Regions from separate parts of the Erwinia sp. GW821-FHT03D09 genome, predicted to be linked through region 3. Evidence: riboswitches for the same ligand, from Rfam matches in the RefSeq annotation. Region 3 holds a riboswitch; each other region holds the start of a gene.
The links. A riboswitch is a leader RNA that binds a small molecule or an ion and turns the genes downstream of it on or off. The one in region 3 is predicted to bind thiamine pyrophosphate.
Positions count from the first base shown of each region.

Region 1: linked by a shared signal. The riboswitch ahead of thiC (phosphomethylpyrimidine synthase ThiC) and the one ahead of AC07U6_RS12750 (TenA family protein) in region 3 are both predicted to bind thiamine pyrophosphate.
Region 2: linked by a shared signal. The riboswitch ahead of tenA (thiaminase II) and the one ahead of AC07U6_RS12750 (TenA family protein) in region 3 are both predicted to bind thiamine pyrophosphate.

Region 1 covers NZ_JBWKUK010000028.1:6,426-11,988, forward strand. Annotated here, with positions in the region: gene hemE (uroporphyrinogen decarboxylase) at 1-657, opposite strand, end outside; gene AC07U6_RS21215 (bactofilin family protein) at 818-1,540, opposite strand; gene nudC (NAD(+) diphosphatase) at 1,914-2,687, opposite strand; gene rsd (sigma D regulator) at 2,761-3,267, shown strand; TPP riboswitch at 3,404-3,504, shown strand; gene thiC (phosphomethylpyrimidine synthase ThiC) at 3,594-5,543, shown strand; gene thiE (thiamine phosphate synthase) at 5,540-5,563, shown strand, end outside.
Region 2 covers NZ_JBWKUK010000029.1:9,620-15,182, reverse strand. Annotated here, with positions in the region: partial or broken gene AC07U6_RS21430 (transposase) at 209-328, shown strand; gene AC07U6_RS21425 (hypothetical protein) at 649-861, opposite strand; gene AC07U6_RS21420 (LysR substrate-binding domain-containing protein) at 830-1,438, shown strand; TPP riboswitch at 1,469-1,573, shown strand; gene tenA (thiaminase II) at 1,638-2,339, shown strand; gene AC07U6_RS21410 (ABC transporter ATP-binding protein) at 2,336-3,076, shown strand; gene AC07U6_RS21405 (ABC transporter permease) at 3,073-3,834, shown strand; gene AC07U6_RS21400 (ABC transporter substrate-binding protein) at 3,869-4,801, shown strand; partial or broken gene AC07U6_RS21395 (FAD-dependent oxidoreductase) at 4,890-5,563, shown strand, end outside.
Region 3 covers NZ_JBWKUK010000011.1:49,468-55,030, reverse strand. Annotated here, with positions in the region: gene phnM (alpha-D-ribose 1-methylphosphonate 5-triphosphate diphosphatase) at 1-886, shown strand, start outside; gene phnN (ribose 1,5-bisphosphokinase) at 886-1,449, shown strand; TPP riboswitch at 1,623-1,736, shown strand; gene AC07U6_RS12750 (TenA family protein) at 1,813-2,451, shown strand; gene AC07U6_RS12745 (sugar kinase) at 2,622-3,578, opposite strand; gene AC07U6_RS12740 (DeoR/GlpR family DNA-binding transcription regulator) at 3,588-4,418, opposite strand; gene AC07U6_RS12735 (substrate-binding domain-containing protein) at 4,956-5,563, shown strand, end outside.

The DNA of each region.
Region 1 (5,563 bases), on a different contig from region 3:
ATAGTCGCGCCCCGTCAGTACACCGCCCCAGGTATCGAAGATCATCACCGACTGGGCACCCGCGCGAATTTGAGCGTTTAAGTAAAGGGTGACGCTATCAGCAAGCTTGTCGAGCATCAGGTGCAGAGTCTGCGGTTCGGCATACATCATCTTTTTCAGCTTGGTAAATGCTTTACTGCTGCCGCCTTCCACCATGTAGGTCGCCAACGTCCAGGGACTGCCAGAGAAACCGATTAACGGCACTTCGCCGTTTAAATTCTTGCGAATCGTTCGCACGGCATTCATCACATAGCCCAGTTCCTGTTCAGGATCGGGGATCGGCAGCTTCTCAACATCAGCACGGCAGGTTATTGGCTGCGAGAAACGGGGACCTTCACCCGTTTCAAAGTAGAGGCCAAGTCCCATCGCATCAGGGATCGTAAGAATATCGGAGAACAGAATTGCCGCATCAAGCGCATAGCGCCGCAGAGGCTGCAGCGTAACTTCACAGGCCAGCTCGGCGTTTTTGCACAGCGACATGAAGTCACCGGCGACGGCACGCGTTGCTTTATACTCCGGCAAGTAGCGACCGGCCTGGCGCATCATCCATACAGGGGTAACATCAACAGGCTGGCGCAGCAGGGCGCGCAGATAACGATCGTTCTTCAATTCACTCATCACAGGGCTCTCTACTCCAAATAAGCCTGTAGTGTATCATTTATCAAGATTGACTGTGCCCGGCGGCCCAATAAATTGAAGGGAACGCTAAAGTCCCTGCCTTTTCGCGTATAAGTATCAAGGCAGGGAGAGCACCTAACCTGAAATGGGCCCTTTGACGCTACTTCTTAGCCTGCATCTGATGACTTTTTGCAGCACCACCTTCGACAGGAACCAGTGAAGGCGTCCGTTCAGGATCTGTTACATTTGAATTTTTTGATTTTTTATCTTTTATTTCAGAGGTTTCTTCAACCCAATGAGAATTACCAATAAATACGCCGCCTTTCTCAATTGAGAATTCACTAGCATAAACGTCGCCTTCTATTCTTCCTCGCGACATTATCACTACTGTTTTCGCATAGCAGCATCCGTTTAACAGGCCGTTTACTACCAGCTTAAAGGATGTGACTTTTCCAACAACTTTTCCTTCTTTACCTATGTGCGTGACCTTTTTACTGGTTACATCGCCTTCAACTTCACCACTAATGGTAATGTTACTTTCGTTAGTAATTTCACCACGTAGCATTGTTCCGGGTGAAATAGTTGTTTCCTTAATGTTATTACTTTCCGCTAATGGCTCCATGCTGGTGTTCTCACTCATTGTACTGGCGGACGAAACCTGTCCTTCCGTCGTTTTAACTTCTTCTTTCTTACTGAAATTAAACATATTTATAATCACTCTGTTCACGCGTAGATATGTTGACAGACTCAGCAGGACAAGGCATCCCATACCGCCAAGGAAAATCAGCATTGAAGTCCTGTGCGATAGCAAAAAAGCGATAATGCTACCGATCCAGAAAATCCAGATCCCCCAAAGATAATATTGTGCTCTGTTCTTAAACATACCTACGTCCAACCTACATATGAATCACCCTGATGAATTGTCACCTAACCACGTCGTTAAAAGCTGCATACGGATCAGCGACTTTGCTTTCAAAGGATTTAATAAGATTTATTAGGAAATAGCTCTCTGATCTAAATAAAGACTATTTATTTTATCGGAAATTTAAAGCAATAAACGGAGTCAATTGAAAACTATTCCTTGTTACGAGCTTAAAATCTTCCACGAAGTGAATCATATTAGAATTCACCACGGAGATAAACCTAAAGGTTCTTATATCTGGACAGAAGTAAATCCCCCGGCGGTACAGAGCGGCACGCCAGGGGAAACAGGGTGGGAAGATCTAATAAATTAAGTCGTTAATCAGCCGTACATTTTACTTATACTCAGCACGACATAATGCCACGGTATCCTCAATTAAACGTCGGGCGATAGTGCCAGCTGGCGGCAGCTGTGGTAAAGCATCATGCCGGTACCAATCCGCATCCAGCAGTTCTTTAGGGTCAATGTTGATTTCGCCCACATCATAGTCGGCCATAAAGGCCATCATCAGCGACTGCGGAAATGGCCACGGCTGAGATGAAACATATCGCAGATTTTTAACCTTAATTGCGGCTTCTTCCATCACTTCGCGCGCTACCGCCTGCTCCAGCGTCTCACCGACTTCAGCAAAGCCAGCTAACACGGTGTAAATGCCATTACGATGCCGGGTATGCTGGGCCAGCAGGATCTTATCCTCACGGCGAATGGCAACAATGATACAGGGAGAAATTTGCGGATAGTAACGCTGCCGACAGTGGCTGCACAGGCAGGCCCATTCGGTTTTGCTGTGGTGCATCTCATGGCCACAGTAGCCACACCAGCGGTGCGAGCGGTAAAACTCTGCCAACTGTATACCCCGACCAGCCAGCTGAAATAAACCGGTTTCCTGATCGAGCAATTGACGCAGCGATCCGGTGTCACGCGTGCGGGTTTCGCAGATCAACCACACCGTTTCCCCCTGCCATTCGCCAATAGGCGATCCTTTTGATCCCGTCAAGCCGAGTGATTCGGCAGATCCTCGAGGAATTTCGCCTTTTGGTAACCAAATTTTATGTTCGTGGCTGACAACCCACCAGCCAGTGTCTACGCTTGATATTTGACGTTCCATAACTTGCTTATCATCCTCAGCTCAAAGACTGGTTTGAGGTCAGGCATTAAAAATAAAACTCACGGAGATGAACATGCTTAACCAGTTAGAAAACCTGACCGCACGCGTTAGCGGCTGTAGTGAACTGGTCGATTTCTGTTTACATGCCCGTAAGCAGCTGCTGATTGCCTATTATCAAATGGCTGGTTTAAAGCCTAACAAGGAATCGTTGACGGCGCTCGATGAAAATGCACTGGATAATTTTTGCCAGAATCTGGTGGACTATCTCTCAGCGGGCCATTTCACGGCCTACGAACGTTTCATCAAAGAGCTTGAAGGAACGGAACAGCTGGCGCAGGCGGCACTGATTTATCCCTCTTTACGCGCCAATACCGACCACATTATGCAGATTTATGATACATATCTGGAAAAGTCCATCGAAACAGATGATGCAGTAGATTTCCAGCAAACGCTTTCTCTGGTCGGCGAGGCGCTGGCTGAACGCTTCGTGCTGGAGGATAAATTTATTAAGCTGGCCCTGGAAAAAGTTGCTGAAAATCATATAACTAAAGATGTAGCGCCTCTTGCTCCTTCCGCCTGATTCGTTATCAGATTGTGAATTACTTGTAGTTTCCAATTAGCCCCTTTATGCTGAAGAGGCTATTTAGTTTGAGCAAAAAACGTTTTGTTCTGACTTCAAACTGATTTTCTGGCACCCAAGTGTGAAAATCAGAGAGTATTTCTTGTCGGAGTGCCCCACGGGGCTGAGACCGTTAATTCGGGATCCGCGGAACCTGTTCAGGTTAACACCTGCGAAGGGAACAAGAGTAAAATCGTCTGCGATGATGCGAAATAAAATGTTTCTCATCGTTCAAATTACTCCCGCCTCCAGGCAAGCAACTTTCCCTAATATTTCAGGAATTTGCTATGTCTACCGTTGAAAAACTTCTCGTTGAGAAAAAAACTAATCGCCGTGAGCAGCGCGCTGAAGCTCAGCAGTTTATCGATTCTCTGCAGGGCACGGCCTTCCCCAATTCAAAACGTATTTATCTGATCGGGTCCCGGGACGATATCCGCGTACCGATGCGTGAAATCCAGCTAAGCCCAACCGTTATCGGCGGCAATAAAGACAATCCGCTATTAGAAGAGAATGAACCGGTGCCGGTCTATGACACCGCAGGCCCCTACGGCGATCCGGCAGCCGCTATCGATGTGCATCGCGGTATCGACAAGCTGCGCAGCACATGGATTCACCAGCGTGCCGATACGGAAGAAATTGCTGAACTCAGCTCAGTCTACACCCAGCAGCGGCTGGCTGATGAAGGACTGGATCATCTGCGTTTCGATAATCCTCCTCGTCCACGACGCGCACTGGCAGGTCGCTGCGTTACTCAGATGCATTACGCGCGCCTGGGTGTCATCACCCCGGAAATGGAATATATTGCGATACGTGAAAATATGGGCCGCGAGCGCATTCGCGGTGAAATTCTTCTGCAACAGCACCCGGGCAACAGCTTCGGTGCCAGCCTGCCGGAAAATATTAGCGCAGAGTTTGTGCGCCAGGAAGTCGCCGCCGGACGGGCGATCATTCCGGCCAATATTAACCATCCGGAATCGGAACCGATGATCATTGGGCGTAACTTCCTGGTGAAGATCAACGCCAATATCGGCAACTCCGCGGTCAGCTCTTCGATTGAGGAGGAAGTTGAAAAACTGGTGTGGTCTGCTCGCTGGGGTGCCGACACGGTGATGGATCTTTCCACCGGCAGCTATATCCATGAAACACGTGAATGGATCTTGCGAAACAGCCCGGTACCGATCGGCACCGTGCCGATCTACCAGGCGCTGGAGAAGGTGAATGGCGTGGCAGAAGATCTTAACTGGGAGATTTTCCGCGATACGCTGCTGGAGCAGGCGGAGCAAGGTGTTGATTATTTTACTATTCATGCCGGCGTGTTGTTGCGTTATGTACCGATGACCGCCAAAAGATTGACTGGTATTGTTTCGCGCGGCGGGTCGATCATGGCGAAGTGGTGCCTGTCGCACCACAAAGAAAGCTTCCTCTATCTGCATTTCCGCGAGATTTGTGAAATCTGTGCCGCCTATGATGTTTCCCTCTCACTCGGTGACGGTCTGCGCCCGGGTTCAATTCAGGATGCCAACGACGAAGCACAGTTCTCCGAGCTGCATACGTTAGGAGAACTAACTAAAATTGCCTGGGAATATGATGTGCAGGTGATGATTGAAGGGCCCGGGCACGTGCCAATGCAGATGATCCGCCGTAATATGACCGAGCAGCTGGAACATTGCCATGAAGCACCGTTTTATACGCTCGGTCCGCTGACGACCGACATCGCTCCCGGTTATGACCACTTTACATCAGGGATTGGGGCCGCGATGATCGGCTGGCTTGGCTGTGCGATGCTGTGCTACGTGACGCCGAAAGAACATCTTGGTTTGCCCAACAAAGAAGATGTTAAGCAAGGACTGATTACCTATAAAATCGCCGCGCACGCCGCTGACCTCGCGAAAGGCCATCCAGGCGCTCAGATCCGTGATAATGCAATGTCTAAGGCACGGTTTGAGTTTCGCTGGGAAGACCAGTTTAACCTTGCCCTCGATCCGCATACCGCCCGCGCCTATCATGATGAAACCCTGCCGCAGGAATCCGGTAAGGTGGCGCACTTCTGCTCAATGTGCGGGCCGAAGTTCTGTTCGATGAAGATTACCCAGGAAGTGCGCGAATACGCTGCACGCCAGCAAGCCGAAGCCGTGCCAATTGAGATCGGTATGGCACAAATGTCTGATGAATTCCGCACTCGCGGCGGTGAACTGTATCACCGCGCCGATGCGCTTAAAACCGAGGAAAATGTATGAGTCGTGGTCCTTTTCCCGCT
Region 2 (5,563 bases), on a different contig from region 3:
GCCATGGATGGCGGCCCTACATGTATGTGATGTAATCGATTGCTGATAATGCGTTCAGTCTGTAGGACATATGCTTTTCAATGAAGGAACTGATGACTTTTTCGTGGGTTTCGATGGAATGTGAGAAAGTCGGTTACTTTATGGACGAAAAAAAGTTGCAGTGGATTTGACCCTATATATCCAGACGCTTTTTATCTCTTACTGGACTGCCCCCAAAAAAGGCTCTAATACCCGCAATGGCTACTCGTCAAAAACACTACTTTGCGATGATGGCGAGATTGAACTGAGCACGCCACGGGACCGCGAAAATACCTTCGAACCCCAGCTGAACGCTGGTAATGGTGCATTGTGCCGTCCGGCAGGGCGACGCTGACTGGCAGTCCCCATGTATCGAGGGTAAATCTGGTGCGGTTACCCAGCGCATCGGTCTGCGCCATAAGCTGGTTATCCACCCACTCAAAGTGCGTTTCACCGCCATCGTCCTGCCGGATACAGATAATATTGTTGCGTTCGTCGCGAACGTAGCTGGTGACGCCACCAAACCCGTTATGAAAGTGGCCTGTACGCGTGTCGTCATCCCAGACAAAATGCCCCGGCCATAGCCCTTCCGCTGCCCGGCCATCAATGGCGCGCCCAAGACAGTCATAGTCATGCTCCACCCAGGTGCGACAGGTCACTCCAGCGCAGCATCCACCCTTCCGCTGACCAGCGGTAATCAAAGCTGCGGCCTTCCCCGGCCCGGACGCTCAGCAGGTAGCCCCATTCATCATACCGGTAGCTGGCCAGCGTTCTGAGCGGCTGGCGCGCGCTATCGCACAGCGTCAGCCTGATGATACACCCGTGCTCCGTTTCCACATGCACCAGCCGTTCGTCTGCCAGCGCCAGCCAGCGCTATCCCAGGGTCAACGTCGCAGTTCACGACGTGATCAACGAGAAAGTACTCGAAATGGTGCAGGAAGGACGCGTGGAGATGGGTGTTGCCTTCGAACCCGAACAGGCCGATTCGCTGTATTTCACCCTGCCAGGCATCGACCGTTTTGTCGCCGTCGTTCCGGCAGACAGCCCGCTGGCGCAGAAAAAACAATTGAGCTGGCGTGAACTGCTACAGCTCGATTTTATTACACTTCAGCGCCCGTCCGCAGTTCGTCTGCTGCTGGAGCAGTCGCTGGTGAAGGCGGGACGGCGGCTGGACGTGGCTTTTGAAAGCCATCAGCGGGTTACGGTGGGTAAGATGGTAGCTGGCGGGCTGGGTGCCAGTGCGGTCCCGGCGCTCTGTATCCAGCAGATGCGTGAACTGGGTGCGGTTTGCGTGCCGTTGACGGCCCCACAGATTGAACGGCGCGTGGGTTTGCTGCAGCGTAAGCAGCATCAGCTTTCTCAGGCCGCCACAATGCTCGCCCGGACGCTGTGCGAGGTGAGCCGCTGGCCCGCATTATGATTGTAATAAAAAAATAAATATCGTATAACAACCGACTCCGAGGGGTGTCCTGTAACGGGCTGAGATGGCAGTAATGCCGAACCCTTTGAACCTGATCTGGGTCATGCCAGCGAAGGGACGGGTTGGCAAACACAGATCTGCTTTTGCCTCTTCACACCGCCGCCGCACCCCGGATCTCCACCACGATTTTGGAGATCTTATGCCTGCTTCAATGTTCGAATTCGGTCTGTTTGGTCGCCTCCGTCAGAATGCGGGACCGCACTGGGAACACTACGTCGCTCACCCGTTCCTGCAACAGCTCGGTGCCGGTACGCTGCCAGAAGTTGCCTTCCGCCGCTATCTGACCCAGGACTATCTGTTCCTCGTCCACTTCGCCCGCGCCTACGCCCTGCTGGTCACCAAATTCCACACTCTGCCGGAAATCCGTGCTGCCGTCGGATCGTTGAATCACATCGTTGCCGAACTACCGCTTCACGTCGGCTACTGCGCAGGATGGGGGTTGAGCGAAGAGCTGATGGCCCGCGAACCGGAAGCCAGCGAAACGATCAACTACACCCGCTACGTGCTGGATATCGGCCATACCGGGGATGCCCTTGAGCTACTGGCTGCCCTGCTGCCGTGCGTGGCGGGCTATGCTGAAGCGGGGCTGCGTCTGCTGGCCGATCCGGCCACAGTGATGGAGGGCAATCCTTACGCTTCGTGGATGCAGAACTACAGCGACCAGGGCTATCTGAACGGCGTGAAAGCGGCGATTGAGCTGCTCGACCGCGTGGGCCAGCAGCGCGGTGCCGATGCCCGCTTCGATCGGCTGAGTGACATCTTCACTACCGCCACCCGTCTGGAAGGTGCCTTCTGGCAGATGGGACTCAACGCCGTCGAAAACCCGGTTAACGTGTGGTGAACAGCGTTATTTCCCGCCCCGGCATCGAAATCCGCGATCTGACCCTGCGTTTCGGCAGCCGGACTATCTTTGAGCGGCTGAACTTCCGCATTGAGGGCGGCACCTTCGTCGCCATGCTCGGGGCCAGCGGCGCGGGCAAAACCAGCCTGCTGAAAATCATCGCCGGGTTGGCGACTGCAACGTCTGGCACAGTAAGCGCCAGCGACGGCCTGCCGGTGCCGGGGCGAATTGCCTATATGGGCCAGCAGGATCTGCTCTATCCGTGGCTGACGGTACGCGAAAACATCACCCTCGGGCCTCGCCTGCGCGGGGAAAAAGCCGACCGCGCCTGGGCGGAGCATCTGCTGGAACGCGTCGGGCTAAGCGGGCATGGCAACGAGCGCCCCGCCGCACTTTCGGGCGGTATGCGCCAGCGTGCAGCGATTGCCCGTACGCTGTACGAACGCCAGCCGATTGTCCTGATGGATGAGCCGTTTTCGGCGCTGGATGCCATTACCCGCGCCACCATCCAGACTCTCGCCGCCGAACTGCTGGCCAACCATACCGTGCTGCTGATCACCCACGATCCGATGGAGGCCTGCCGCCTCAGCCACCGCCTGCTGGTGCTGTCGCCGCATCCTGCCGGGCTGGATGACAGCCATCATATCGCCGGGCTGCCGCCGCGCGCGCCGGATGATGCCGACCTGCTGAAAAGCCAGGCCGAACTGCTGCAACAGCTGGTGAGGGCCGCAGAATGAGCCATCAACAGGACAGCCGCCTGGCAAAATGGGGGCGCGGGCTGACGGTGTTTCTCGGCCTGGTGCTGCTGTGGTGGCTGGCAACGCTGAGCGATATTCCGGCGTTTCTGCTGCCGACGCCCGCCGCCGTGGCGCAGGCGTTGTGGGAGGGTCGCGGATTCCTGGCCTACCACTCGCTGGTGACGGCATCCGAAGTGGTCAGCGGGCTGCTGCTCGGGGTGCTGCTCGGCGCACTGCTGGCGCTGAGCATGGTGTATTCGCCGCGCCTGCAGCGCTGGCTGATGCCGCTGGTGCTGACCAGCCAGGCGATCCCGGTGTTCGCCCTCGCCCCGCTGCTGGTGCTGTGGTTCGGCTTTGGCATGAGCGCCAAGGTGGCGATGGCGGTGCTGGTGATCTTCTTCCCGGTGACCTCGGCCTTTTTCGACGGCCTGCGCCGGGTGAATAACGACTACCTCGATCTGGCCCGCACTATGGGGGCTTCCCCCTGGGCGCTGCTGCGCCACGTGCGGCTGATGGCGGCACTGCCCGCCTTCGGCACCGGGCTGCGCATGGCGGCGGCCGTGGCCCCCATCGGGGCGATTATCGGCGAATGGGTCGGATCGGCCGAAGGGCTGGGCTACCTGATGCTCAACGCCAATGCGCGGATGCAGACCGACCAGCTGTTTGCCGCGCTGTTTATTTTGATTTTGATGACGGTGCTGCTCTGGGTTGCCGTCGATAGCCTGCTGCGCCGCCTGATTAACTGGACGGCGGAATAACCACCTGCATACGACATAACAAGGAATAACAGCAATGAAAAAGAACCTCTGCGCCCTGCTGCTGGGAACAGCCATCGCGGGCCACGCCGTCGCCGCGGAAAACGTCACGCTGATGCTGGACTGGTACGTTAATCCGGACCACGCGCCGATTATCGTTGCCGAGCAGATTGGCGCGTTTAAAGCCGAAGGGCTGGACGTGAAGATCGTGCCGCCGTCCGATCCTTCCCTGCCGCCGCGCCTGGTGGCCGCAAAGAAAGCCGATCTGGCTATCACCTATCAGCCCCAGCTGCACTTCTTCGCCGATCAGGGCTTACCGCTGGTACGCGTCGGCACCCTGGTGAATACGCCGCTGAACACGCTGATGACGCTGGATAAAAACATTAAATCGCCTGCCGATCTGAAGGGCAAAAAGGTCGGTTTCTCGGTCACCGGCATTGAAGAGGCCACGCTGGGCACCATGCTCAAGCACGAGGGCGTTTCCTCTGCCGATATCACCCCGGTTAACGTCAACTTCCAGCTGACCGGTGCGCTACTGGCAGGCCAGGTGGATGCGGTGATCGGCGGCTATCGCAATATCGAAGCGCTGGAGCTGCAAATTCAGGGCAAAGATCCCAAGGTGTTTAATGTAGAAGATTATGGCGTTCCGGCCTATGACGAGCTGGTGATCGTTGCCAATCGCGATGACGTGAAGAAACCGAAAATTGCCAAATTCCTCGCCGCGCTGAAGAAGGGTAACGACTATCTTCAGGCGCATCCGCAGGAAACGTGGAAAGCCTTTGCCAGCAGCCACCCGGAGCTGAACACCGAGCTGAACCGCCAGGCGTGGCAGAAATCACTGCCGCTGTTCGCCCGCGATCCGGCGCATCTGGACAGCGCCCGCTACCAGGCCTACGAGCAGTTCCTGTTTGATAATAAGCTGATCAAGAAAATCACCCCGGTGGAAAACTACGCGGTAGAGATTAAATAATACGCTGCTGAATGTGAATCAGAACTCGATATAGATAATGATAAGCATTATCATATAATTCACTTATCGCATTGCAGAGGTGGATTGTATGGATCGGACAGCGGAAACGCTCACCGCCGACTGTTACATCGTCGGCGGTGGTCCTGCCGGATTGATGCTCGGTTATCTGCTGGCCCGGGCCGGCGTACAGGTTGTGGTTCTGGAAAAGCACGCCGACTTTTTACGCGATTTTCGCGGCGACACCATTCATCCCTCAACGCTGCAGATCATGCATCACCTCGGGCTGCTCGAGGACCTGCTGAAATTGCCCCACCAGCGCGCCGAAAAACTCCAGGCCGAGGTTGGCGGTGAAGAAGTGACGCTGGCCAACTTCACCCGCCTGCCGGTGAAGTGCAAATTTATCGCCTTTATGCCGCAGTGGGACTTCCTGAATTTTCTGGCCGAACGCGCCAGCGTACTCCCCGGTTTCACCCTTTTGCAATCCTGTGCCTTCGATGATTTGATCACTGCCGATGGCCGGGTATGCGGCGTGCGCGCGATTGCCAACGGCCAGCCGCGAGAGATTCGTGCCCGGCTGGTGGTCGGCTGCGACGGCCGCCACTCGAAGGTGAGAGAGAAAGCGCAGCTGAGCGGGCAATCATTCGGCGCGCCGCGCGATGTGGTGTGGTTCCGCCTGGATAAACGTGAAGACGATCCCCAGTGGGGGATGGGCCATAAGGGGCCGAAGCAGAACTTTATTATGATCGATCGCGGCAGCTTCTG
Region 3 (5,563 bases):
TATCGCCAGTGGGATTACCACGGTGCTGGATGCGATTGGCGTGGGCGATGTGCGCGACGGCGGCCATCGGATGGAAAATCTCAACAAGATGATTAACGCCATCCGCCACAGTGAAAAGCACGGTTTAAACCGCGCCGAGCATCGCCTTCATCTGCGCTGCGAGCTGCCGCACGACTCCACGCTGCCGCTGTTTGAACAGCTGATGTGCAATCCTGCACTTTCGCTGGTCTCACTGATGGACCACTCTCCGGGCCAGCGCCAGTACGTTTCGCTGGACGCGTGGCGCACCTATTTCGGTGGCAAATACCAGATGAATGACGAACAGCTGGATGCCTGTCAGGCCGAGCAGCTGCGTCTTGCCGCGCGCTGGTCCACGCCAAACCGTGAGGCTATCTCCGCCTGGTGCCGCCAGTACCATATTCCCCTGGCCAGCCACGATGACGCGACTCACGATCACGTGCTGGAATCGAAAGGTGTGGGCAGCACCATTGCCGAGTTCCCAACGACGGAAGACGCCGCGCGCTCATCCCGCGAGATGGGGCTACAGGTACTGATGGGTGCGCCAAATATCGTTCGCGGCGGTTCGCACTCCGGCAACGTTGCGGCACGCGATCTCGCCTCGAAGGGGCTGCTGGATATTCTCTCCTCGGACTACTATCCGGCCAGCCTGCTGGATGCGGCATTCCGTCTGGCAGCTGATGAAGCCATCCCGATGGATCTGCCAGCCGCTATTGCGCTGGTCACCCGCAACCCGGCGCACGCCATCGGACTGACCGATCGCGGCGTGATTGCGGAAGGAAAACGTGCGGATCTGGTACTGGTTCATCAGCCGAGGGAACAGGTCTATATCAAAAACGTCTGGGCAAAAGGCCGGATGGTGTTCTGATGGCGCGGTTAATCTGGCTGATGGGCGCATCCGGCTCCGGCAAGGACAGCCTGCTGCTGGCGCTGCGCGAAAGCGCCCCCGAGCGGATGGTGGTGGCGCACCGCTATATTACCCGCAGCGCCTCCGCCGGAGGGGAGAATCATATCGCGCTGAGCGAACATGAGTTTCTGCGCCGCAGCGAGTTCGGTTTGTTTGCCGTTGAGTGGCAGGCGCATCAGTTTTACTACGCGCTGGGCACCGAAATCGATCTGTGGCTGGCCGCCGGGCTGGACGTGGTGGTCAATGGTTCGCGCCGCCATCTGGCGGTAGCACAGCAGCGCTATGGCGACCGCCTGCTGCCGGTGTGCCTGCAGGTTTCACCGGAGGTGCTGGCGAACCGCCTTCGCCAGCGTGGACGCGAGGATGAAGGTGAAATTGTCCGGCGCATGCAGCGGGCGGCGGAACCGATCTCGGGAGGATGTGTAACGCTGAATAACGACGGCGAGCTGGAACGCACGCTGAGGGATTTCTCACGGCTGCTGGCGGAAGTACCGTGTGCTGTTACGGAACAAAACATCAGATAATCATTAGATGGGCAGCCCTTCAGGTGCCTGATTGCTCCATGATGAACAAATGAAATTCAATATGTCGGCGATATTTCCGTCGCTGAGTGAATCGGCATAAGCGGGCACGGAATAAAGTGTGCCGCTGAGTTTTTGTTTACAACATCTGAACTGACAGGTTATGTTTCTTGCCGAACCTTTCCAGGGGGAGCCTACAAGCGGGCTGAGAGTTTGCACTTGCAACGGTGCGAAGACCCTTAATACCTGATCCGGATAATGCCGGCGAAGGGATGGCGCAACCTGTCTGACTTTTGCCTGCCTCTGAGCGAGACGGCCGGAGTATCCACATTCAGTCGCGCTGTCTTTACTTTACAGGACAACACGATGACCAAACGTTTTACCGAAATCCTGCGTAATCAGAATCTGCCAACCTGGTCGGCGGCCGTTAATCACCGTTTCGTTGAGGAGCTGGTCACCGGCACCGTTGACGACCGTGTGATGATTAATTACCTGATTCAGGATCACCGCTTCCTCGACAGCTTCCTGATCCTGGTTGGTGCGGCAATGACCAGTGCGGATACCACCGACGCCCGGCTGCGTTTTGGCCGCTTTGCCGGGATGGTATCCTCCGAAGAAAACACCTATTTCCTGCGTTCGTTTACTGCGCTGGGTGTCAGTGAGCAACAGCGCACCGAACAGCCGGACACCGCCCCGACGGCAGGTTTCAAAGCCATCATGCGTGAGGCGGCGGCCACCCACAGCTATGCAGCGATCCTCACCGTGCTGAACGTTGCTGAATGGCTGTATTATGACTGGGCCACTCAGGCTGCCCGACCGCTGCCGGATAACTTCGTCTACGCCGAATGGGTCACGCTGCACGATAACCCGGACTTCAACGCGTTTGTGGCGTTTATCCGCGAGGAGCTGGATCGCGTTGGACCGGCGGAATCCTCGCTGTGCGAAGATCTCTTCCACCGCGCGGTGGGGCTTGAAAAGGCGTTCTTTGATGCGGCTTATCAGTAAGGAACGTTGAACGTAGGGCGGGGAGCTGACTGTGTATTTCATCAGGGGAAATTCTCTCCCCGCCCATGTCGAGGATTGTGCGCCCAGCCTGCTGAACTTAGCTTCTGATGCTGACGCCCCGCGCGCCGTCGCTTTTTAGCAAATCCCCGCTTAAAGAGGCCCGCGTCTTATCAAAAGCGGGCAAGAAAGTTTTTAATCTGCGCCTGCGAAGATAACCCTTCCATCGGTCCCTTGTGCGAAACGGCAATCGCACCGCTGGCATTAGCGTACGTTAAAGATTCCTCAATGCTGTACCCCGCGAGAAACAGACTGATAAAGGTGGCACCAAAGCAGTCTCCGGCACCGGTCGGATCAACGATCGGCGTTTCCAGCCCGGGAACGTGTTTTTCAAGCAGCACATCGTGGCTTTTTTGATAATGGCTTGCTCCTTTTGGCCCCCTTTTAATCACTATATGTTGAATGCCGCTTTGCAAAAGCTCACTGACAATATCCTGTTCAGATTGACTTTTTCGGGTAGAGAAATGTGATATCTCTCCTTCGCTGGGCATAAAGATATCTGTGTATTCAAGGATATAATCGAATGCCTGCTCCATTTCCGGGATGTTAAGCATCTCTTTACGAATATTGGGGTCGAACGACACCGTGCCGTTATTTTCCTTCACGATATCAATCGCCTTACGCATCGCATCGATAATTCTGAACGAAAACAGTGAGGATCCCATGATATGAAAATGCCGGCACTGATTGAGCAACTTTATGTCAATATGCTTCGTGCTCAAACTGCCGCTGGCACTGTTAGGAATATTGAAAATAAAGTCACGTTCAATCTGGTTACGATAGCTGACGAAGGCCGTGCCGGTTGGAGCCTGATCGACAATGCTAATGCCCTCCGTGATAACCCCTTCCAGACGCAATCTCTCAATATTTAAGCGACCGAAATCATCATTGCCAACGCAACCGAACAGCGTCGCACCATAGCCTAATCTGGCAACCTGTGCGGCGAAAATCGCCGGGGCACCGCTGGGATACGGGCCAAGAAATTCTCCGGGCTGCATGAAGCTCTGGTTGTGTTCTTTAGAGAGAAATTCAACTAAAAGCTCGCCCATGGTGCAAATGTTAACTGACATAGTCACGCCTCATTCTCCGAAGAAGTTACGATTTGACCACGTAAAACATTCATTATTGCTGTACCGAATATTGAAGTCGGCATCGGAAAGAACGTGTTGATAATTTTCATTGATATAGCGGTGGGCAACAAGACACTTCATCTGGCTCAGATTGCCCAGCGAACTTACCGGACCGGAGGATTCAATAACGTTGTTAATGATAGCCGTCGAATTCAATGCTTTATCCAGGCATCGTTGATAATGCCTGGCCAGTAACGGCTGGTCGATGCTGCACCCGCCGCTGCCATCCTCAATACCGACTTCGAGAATACAGTGATTAACAGTAAATCGCTGAATCACATCATCAAAGGCTTTACCGGACAGTAGAGAACGGTGGCGAATCAACTCATCTCCGGCAACGATGATCTCCCCATCGATAAACTGTTCAGCCAGCAGGACATGCTGCAAATCGTTGATGATCACTCGGAGGTGACTCAGCCCACTGAGGAAGGGGATGATGCGACGAGCAATTTCACCATGACCGAGGAAAATAGTCTCACGATCGCCGATCGTTCGGCTGCAGTGGCGTGCTATTTCAATTTTATTCGCCAGGGTAAGCGGTGGCGGTGTGCTGATTTCATCCTGGGGTGAGGTACTGGAATTTGAAGAAGTGGCTATCGCTCCACCAAAGGAACGCTTTAAATAGCCCTGCTGTTCAAGGTAGCTGAGATCGCCGCGAATGGTGACGCCGGATACCCCCAGAAGAGTAGAAAGATCCTCAACTTTGATTTCACCCTGGCGATCGACCAGTTCAGCAATCTTCAGTCTGCGCTTGAGTAAATTCGATGACTTCCTGGGCATAGCTATCCCATCCATTAGTATGCATGGGCTTAATATAACGTTGGTGACTTTTAATTGAAAGTCATCGCTATTCGTTTGCTTTCATCTTGTAAGTCGGGTTGGTTGACTGCCGGTCAGAGCGCCTTTATCTGTCCCTCCTTGCAGTGAAAAAGTGTTTTATAGCCCATCTTCTGACTGGGAATAGTAGTTATTTTCTGAAAAAAAGATATTAATCAATGTATTAAATGTGTTGCTTTCAAAATGAAAGTTATTGTTCAAATTTCGATCTCCCTCACGCTTTTAAGCCGAGACTCACAGTATATTAACTTTCATGTTGTAAGTTATTTTTGTTTTGCTTATGTTTTGATTGTCATAAGCGTTATGGATATCCGTCATCTGTATCTAAGATTAGCCGGAGGAAACGAGACCTTATCCCTACATCTGAATAGCAGCGAAGCCGCCGAAGGCCATTTCTACTCCTTAATACCGTGCAGATTAATCTCGCCGCACGGCGGTGACCTACGCATATTTTAATTAAAATAAGACTGAGGACAGAATATGAAAAAACTCACGACGTTGGCATCCGGTCTGGTGATGGCTATGACAATATTTGCGCATTCAAGCTGGGCTAAAGATTATCAGATAGGGGCTTCTCTGCTTACTCAGCAGCACCCTTTTTATATTGAGCTGGCCAATGCGATGAAAGCAGAAGCAAAAAAAGACCACGTAGCATTGAGTATCTCTATTGCCAATCAGGATTTGAATAAACAGCTTTCAGACGTTGAAGATTTTATTACCCGAAAAGTTGACGCGATTATTATTTCTCCGGTTGATTCCAAAGGCGTTCAGGCTGCGATTATTAAAGCAGAGAAAGCGGGAATTCCGGTGATAACGGTGGACGTCGCGGCAGAAGGCGTACCTGTTGTGGCGCACGTTGCCACCGATAATTACGCCGGCGGCGTGATGGCCGGCAAACTGATGGGCCAGTTGCTCAATGGTAAAGGTCAGGTTGGCATTATTGATTATCCTGCACTGCAGTCGGTTGTCGCCAGAGTTGACGGCTTCAAAGAAGGCCTTGCCGCGACCCCTGATATCAAAATCGTATCGGTTCAGACTGGTATTACGCGCGCAGAAGCACTGACGGTGGCGCAGAACATGATGCAGGC